One region of the Streptomyces sp. NPDC098789 genome, then DNA from elsewhere that is predicted to be linked to it. Evidence: riboswitches for the same ligand, from Rfam matches in the RefSeq annotation. Region 1 holds a riboswitch; the other holds the start of a gene.

Evidence for each region. A riboswitch is a leader RNA that binds a small molecule or an ion and turns the genes downstream of it on or off. The one in region 1 is predicted to bind glycine.
Region 2: another riboswitch for glycine. It lies ahead of gcvT (glycine cleavage system aminomethyltransferase GcvT); the one in region 1 lies ahead of gcvP (aminomethyl-transferring glycine dehydrogenase).

What each region holds. Positions count from the first base shown of each region.
Region 1 is NZ_JBIWAJ010000025.1:116,555-119,954, reverse strand. Features, by position in the region: gene ACIQWR_RS36105 (DNA polymerase IV) at 1-654, shown strand, start outside; gene ACIQWR_RS36100 (PRC-barrel domain-containing protein) at 703-1,089, opposite strand; glycine riboswitch at 1,192-1,290, shown strand; gene gcvP (aminomethyl-transferring glycine dehydrogenase) at 1,487-3,400, shown strand, end outside.
Region 2 is NZ_JBIWAJ010000001.1:638,181-641,580, forward strand. Features, by position in the region: gene gcvH (glycine cleavage system protein GcvH) at 1-10, opposite strand, end outside; gene gcvT (glycine cleavage system aminomethyltransferase GcvT) at 147-1,262, opposite strand; glycine riboswitch at 1,427-1,527, opposite strand; gene ACIQWR_RS03115 (AAA family ATPase) at 1,804-2,541, shown strand; gene ACIQWR_RS03120 (enhanced serine sensitivity protein SseB) at 2,630-3,364, shown strand.

The DNA.
Region 1 (3,400 bases):
CGCTACGACTTCTCCACGCTGACCCGGTCGGAGACCCTGCGGGGGCCGACGGACGATCCGGCGGTGGTCCGGGAGGCGGCGGCGCGGCTGCTGGAGGGGATCGACACCACGGGCGGGGTGCGGCTGCTGGGCGTGGGGGTGTCGGGGTTGGCCGACTACACGCAGGAGGACCTGTTCGCCCAGGCGGAGGCCGAGGCGGCGGCCCGGGCAGCGGCCCGGGCGGAAGCGGAGGCGGCGGCCGGGGGGCGGGATTCCGGTGTGCCGGACTCCGCCGCGGGGGCGGGCGCGGGGGCGCGGGGGGAGGACGGGGGTGACGGGGCCGACGGGGGCGCGGGGGCGCCCGTAGGCGCGCAGGCGGCGGCCGGGGCCGGGGTCGCGGACGCGCCCGTGGGGGATCCCCCGCAGGAACGGAGGTGGCCGGCGGGGACCGATGTGCGCCACGAGGAGTACGGGCCCGGCTGGGTGCAGGGCAGCGGGGTGGGGAGGGTGACCGTCCGCTTCGAGCAGCCGGGATCGCCGCCGGGCCGGGTGCGCACCTTCCGGATGGACGACCCCGACCTGGAACCGTCCGTTCCGCTGCCCCTGGTCGGGGAGCGGGACGGCGAACATGCCGAACGTGACGGGGAACATGCCAAAGAAGGAACGGCCGGATGACGGACCTGCGGGCGGGTGGCCCGGCTTAGGCCTCGCCGCCGGCCCGGCCTAGGCCTCGCCGCCCGCGAGGCGGCCGAAGTCGCGGTCGCCGTGGTGGAAGTCACTCGGCAGGGTCACGTCCAGGCCGTAGTGGTGGTAGAGCTGGAGCTCCTGTTCGGGGGAGAGGTGGCGACCCACCCCGAAATCGGGGGCGTCCTTGATCAGGGCGCGTTCGAAGGGAACCCGCAGGGTGTCGCCCACCACCTCGCTCGGTTCCAGCGGGACGAAGGCGTCCCGGCTGAAGAGTCCGGTCCGTACGGCGGCCCATTCCGGGACGCCCGTGGCATCGTCGAGGTAGACCTCGTCGACGGTGCCGATCTTGGTTCCATTGCGGTCGAACGCCTTGCGGCCGATCAGGCTGCGCGGATCGATGTCGGTCTGCACGGTCGCCTCCATTTGGTCGCAACTCCTCCGTAATGACTACAAAAGTGCATTTCCGGGGAGGGGGCCACTCGAGGGAGTGCCCAGATCCTCGCTGGTAGGCTGGGGAACGGCTGCTGACCCTGTGCGGGAGAGTCCTCCGATCGAGTTCGTCGGAGGCGCCGAAGGAGCAACTCCTCCCCGGAATCTCTCAGGCAGACGTACCGCACGGACGAGGCCACTCTGGAAAGCAGGACGGGCGACGGATCGCAGTTCCGGTGCCCTTCCTCACCGACGGTGAAAGCCGGACCTCCACGGGCGATCCCCAGGAGGCCCGGTGAAGCTCTCAGGTTGAGATGACAGAGGGGGAGGCCGTCCGGGTGCCCGCGCCGTGGTACCCCTCGCAGGTCGTACGACCAGGAGGCCTCCGTACATGACCGCCAACCGCATTCCGCTCTCCCAGCTGGAGCGAGGCATCCCCTTCGAGCAGCGCCACATCGGCCCGGATGCCGAGGCGCAGGCGAAGATGCTCGCCCAGGTGGGCTACGGCTCCCTGGACGACCTGACCGCCGCCGCGGTGCCGGACGTCATCAAGAGCGCCGAGGCGCTGAACCTGCCGGGTGCCCGCACCGAGGCCGAGGTGCTCGCCGAGCTGCGTTCGCTGGCCGACCGCAACCAGGTCCTGACCCCGATGATCGGCCTCGGTTACTACGGCACCTTCACGCCGCCGGTGATCCTGCGCAACGTCATGGAGAACCCGGCCTGGTACACGGCGTACACGCCGTACCAGCCCGAGATCTCGCAGGGGCGCCTCGAAGCGCTGCTGAACTTCCAGACGGTCGTCGCCGACCTGACCGGGCTGCCGACCTCCGGCGCCTCCCTGCTCGACGAGGGCACCGCTGCAGCCGAGGCCATGCAGCTCGCCCGCCGCGTGGGCAAGGTCAAGGGCGGGGTCTTCCTCATCGACGCGGACACGCTGCCGCAGACCATCGCGGTCATCCAGACGCGCGCCGAGCCCACCGGGGTCGAGGTCGTGGTCGCGGACCTGTCCGAGGGCATCCCGGCCGAGATCGCCGAGCGCGGCGTCTTCGGCGTGCTCCTCCAGTACCCGGGTGCCTCCGGTGCGGTCCGCGAGATCAAGCCGGTCATCGACCAGGCGCACGACCTCGGCGCGATCGTCTCCGTCGCGGCCGACCTGCTCGCCCTGACCCTGCTCACCTCCCCGGGTGCGCTCGGCGCGGACATCGCCATCGGCACCACCCAGCGCTTCGGCGTCCCGATGGGCTTCGGCGGTCCGCACGCCGGTTACATGGCCGTCCAGGAGAAGCACGCCCGCTCGCTGCCCGGCCGCCTGGTGGGCGTCTCCGTCGACGCCGACGGCAACAAGGCCTACCGCCTGGCCCTGCAGACCCGCGAGCAGCACATCCGCCGCGAGAAGGCCACCAGCAACATCTGTACCGCGCAGGTGCTGCTCGCCGTCATGGCCGCCATGTACGCCGTCTACCACGGCCCCGACGGCCTGCGGACGATCGCCCGCCGCACCCACCGCTACGCCACCCTGCTCGCCGCGGGTCTGACGGCCGGCGGCGTGGAGCTGGTGCACGGCTCGTACTTCGACACGGTCACCGCGCGGGTGCCCGGCAAGGCCGACGGGGTCGTGGCCGCCGCCCGCGAGGCCGGGGTCAACCTCTACCGGGTCGACGCCGACCACGTCTCCGTCTCCTGTGACGAGACCACCCTGCGCGCCGACATCGACGCCGTGTGGGCCGCCTTCGGCGTCACCGCGGACATCGAGGCGCTGGACGAGGTCACCGCCGACACGCTGCCCGAGGGGCTGCTGCGCTCGGACGCCTACCTGAGCCACCCGGTCTTCCACCAGCACCGCTCCGAGACCGCGATGCTGCGCTACCTGCGCAAGCTGTCGGACAAGGACTACGCGCTGGACCGCGGCATGATCCCGCTGGGCTCCTGCACGATGAAGCTCAACGCGACCACCGAGATGGAGTCGGTGACCTGGCCCGAATTCGGCCAGCTGCACCCCTTCGCCCCGGTCGAGCAGGCCGCGGGTTACCTCACGCTCATCACCGAGCTGGAGGAACGACTCTGCGAGGTCACCGGTTACGACAAGGTGTCCATCCAGCCCAACGCCGGATCCCAGGGCGAGCTGGCCGGTCTGCTCGCGGTACGGGCGTACCACCGGGCGAACGGCGACGAGCAGCGCACCATCTGCCTGATCCCGTCCTCCGCGCACGGCACCAACGCCGCCAGCGCCGTGATGGCCGGCATGAAGGTCGTCGTCGTCAAGACGGCGGACGACGGCGAGGTCGACGCCGCCGACCTGCGCGCC
Region 2 (3,400 bases), on a different contig from region 1:
GGTTGCTCATGACCTGATTCTCCTGGATGCGGGGGAGTGCTGATGAACAGGGGTGTGACGAGGCGCGACGCCCGGCGCGAGGTGCGCCGTGACGTCCGCGGTGTCCGTCGTGGTGCGCGGAGCGGGCTTCCCGATGGGGGGAAGCGTCACTTCTGACGCTTGTAGAACGGCAGGGCCACGACCTCGTACGGCTCATGCGTACCGCGAATGTCCACGCCGACGCCGGAGGTGCCCGGTGCGGCGTGCGACGCGTCGACGTAGGCCATCGCGATCGGCTTGCCCAGCGTCGGGGACGGGGCGCCCGAGGTGACCTCGCCGATGACCTGGCCGTCGGCCACGACCGGGAAGCCGGCGCGCGGGACCCGGCGGCCCTCGGCGATCAGGCCGACGAGCTTGCGCGGGGCCGCGGAGGCGGCGCGCTCGGCGGCGGTCTCCAGGGCGGCGCGGCCGACGAAGTCGCCCTCCTTCTCGAACTTCACGACCCGGCCCAGACCCGCGTCGAACGGGGTCAGCGCGGTCGTCAGCTCGTGCCCGTACAGCGGCATGCCCGCCTCCAGGCGCAGCGTGTCGCGGCAGGACAGGCCGCAGGGGATCAGGCCGACGCCCTCGCCCGCCTTGGTCAGCGCCTGCCACAGCTCCACGGCGTGCTCGGGGGAGACGAACAGCTCGAAGCCGTCCTCGCCGGTGTAGCCGGTGCGCGCGATCAGCGCGGGCACCCCGGCGACCGTGCCGGGCAGACCGGCGTAGTACTTCAGCCCGTCGAGGTCGGCGTCGGTGAGCGACTTCAGGATGTCGGAGGACTCCGGCCCCTGGACCGCGAGCAGGGCGTAGGCGTCGCGGTCGTCGCGGACCTCGGCGTCGAAGCCGGCGGCGCGCTCGGTGATCGCGTCCAGCACGACCTGGGCGTTGGAGGCGTTGGCGACGACCATGAACTCCGTCTCGCCGAGGCGGTAGACGATCAGGTCGTCGAGGATGCCGCCGTCCTCGCGACAGATGTGCGTGTAGCGGGCGCGGCCGACTCCGACGGTGGAGATGTTGCCGACCAGGGCGAAGTCGAGGACCTTGACGGCCTCGGGGCCGGTCAGCGTGATCTCGCCCATGTGGGAGAGGTCGAAGAGGCCGGCCCGGGTGCGCACGGCGTTGTGCTCGTCGCGCTCGCTGGCGTAGCGCAGCGGCATGTCCCAGCCCGCGAAGTCGGTCATCGTCGCACCGAGGGATCGGTGCAGCGCGTCAAGGGCGGTCAGGCGGGGGGCAGTGCTCATGGGTGTGGCTCCCAGGTCCCGGGGCGTCGACAGGGCATGACATGACGAGGATGATCCTCCCCATCTGTCATCGGAACCTGAGAGGTTCGCCGAGAGTTCCTCGACTTGCACCTTGGGTGGAGCGCACCGGCCAGAAGGCGGTGCGGCTCGCTTTTCAGATCTGCCTCATCCACGCGGTACGGGGCCTGAGAGATTCAAGGGAGGGTCTTGCTCCTTCGGCGCCCGGGGTGCGGAGCAACTCCCGGGACTCTCCCGCGCGGATTCAAGCGGCCTTTATGCAGTTGGGTCCAGATGGCGCACATCATTGCACGGCCCGGCCGTGAATGGGCGTGCGGGTCCCGGTCGTGACCCGTACCCCGGCCCGTCCTCCCGCTCCGGCTTGCGGCCGTCCTCCCGCTCGGGCTTCCGCTCGGGCTTCCGCTCCCGCTCCGGCTCCCGATCCGGCGCGATGACCCGACCGGAACCATGTCCGCCGCATTACCGTCTCTTTACACTCAGGGGGCAAGGGTCCTGGTGACCCGATCCGGGGGAGGCGATCACTGTGCGCAGATTCGGCGCGGCGGCGGGGACGACGGCAGGAGCGGCGGCCGGGACGGTGGCGGGAGCGGGTGCGCCGGTGGGCGCCGTACCGGTCCAGCCGGGGCACCGACCACGGGTCGCGGCCGCCGCCGGAGCGGCCCCCGCGGCCGCCGTGCGGGACCTGCGCGGCCGGGGGAGCGCGAGCCGCGGCCCGGCCCGCCTCGGCTTCGCCGAAGGCGACATCGTCGTCGTGTCCGGCCTGCCCGGCGGCGGCAAGAGCACCCTCATCAAGCGGGCCGTCGCGGGCGGCGGGATCGACTCCCAGGACGCCCGCGAGCGCTGGGAGCACCGGATGCCCCGGGCCCTGCCGTACGCCGTCTACCGCCCGCTGGTGCGCGCCGCGCACTACTGGGGGCTGTGGCGGGTGCTGCGCTCGGGGGACTCCGCCGTCGTCCACGACTGCGGCACGCAGACCTGGGTACGGGCGCTGCTGGCCGGGGCCGCCCGCCGCCGCGGCCGGGCCCTGCACCTGGTGCTGCTCGACGCCACCGCCGAGGAGGCACTGGCCGGGCAGGCGGCCCGGGGGCGCGGAGTGTCGCGCTACGCCTTCGCCCGGCACCGCGGCGCGGTCACCCGGCTGCTGCGCGAGGCCGAGGCGGGCCGGCTGCCGGCGGGCTGCGCCTCCGCCGTCCTGCTCGACCGGGCGGCGGCGGCCCGGGTGACCCGGATCGGCTTCGGCTCCGGGCCCGGGACGCATTAGCCTCACCGGTGACAGGGCCCACGGGCCGCCGGTCCACGGACCGGCGCCGCGGCGGCCTTCGCGACCGTACACACGGGGAGACACGGGCATGCAGGGCAGTGGCTGGCCGGCCAACGAACTCGAAGCGGTCCTGGGCACGGCGATGGGCGACCCGCAGGCCGGACCGCGGATCCTGGAGACCCTGGCCCGCAGCCACGTCTGGGTACCGCTGCCCGCCGGCGGCGGCCCCGACGCGGGGAGCCTGACCCTGGCGACCATGGACATCGGCGGCGACGCCTACGCGCCCGTCTACAGCTCCGAGGCGCAGTTCCTGGCCTGCGTGGGCACGGGCATGGACTTCGTCGTCGCACCCGCCGTCGAGTTCGCCCGCGGCCTGCCCCCGCAGCTCGGCATCGCCGTGAACCCCGAGGGCGCCGTCGGCGTCCCGCTGCCGCCGCCCGCCGTGGCACTGCTCTGCCGGACCGGCCGCAGCGAGCTGGACGGCCCGGCCACGGGCGGCCGGGTCCGGCTGTACGAGCCGGACTGGCAGGAGGACCCCGTGGACTTCCTGGCCGCCGCCGCCGAGGAGTTCCGGGCCAGCGGGGTGGTCGCCGCCGCCCACCGCTGCCTGGCCAGCGTCGAGGGCGCGGCCCCGCAGCTGTACGTCGGTGTCCGCCTGCTGGGATGGGAACCGGAGCACCGCAACGCCCCGATGGACGCCCTGGGACGGGCCCTGGGGCGGGTCCAACCGCCCTGGCAGGTGCAGTTGATCCTCCTCGACGCGGTCGAGGACCCGGTGGCCGATTGGATCCGTGAGCGCGTGCGCCCGTTCTACCTGCCGTAGTCGCGCTTAAGCTGTTCGCATTGCCCGGACGCACGC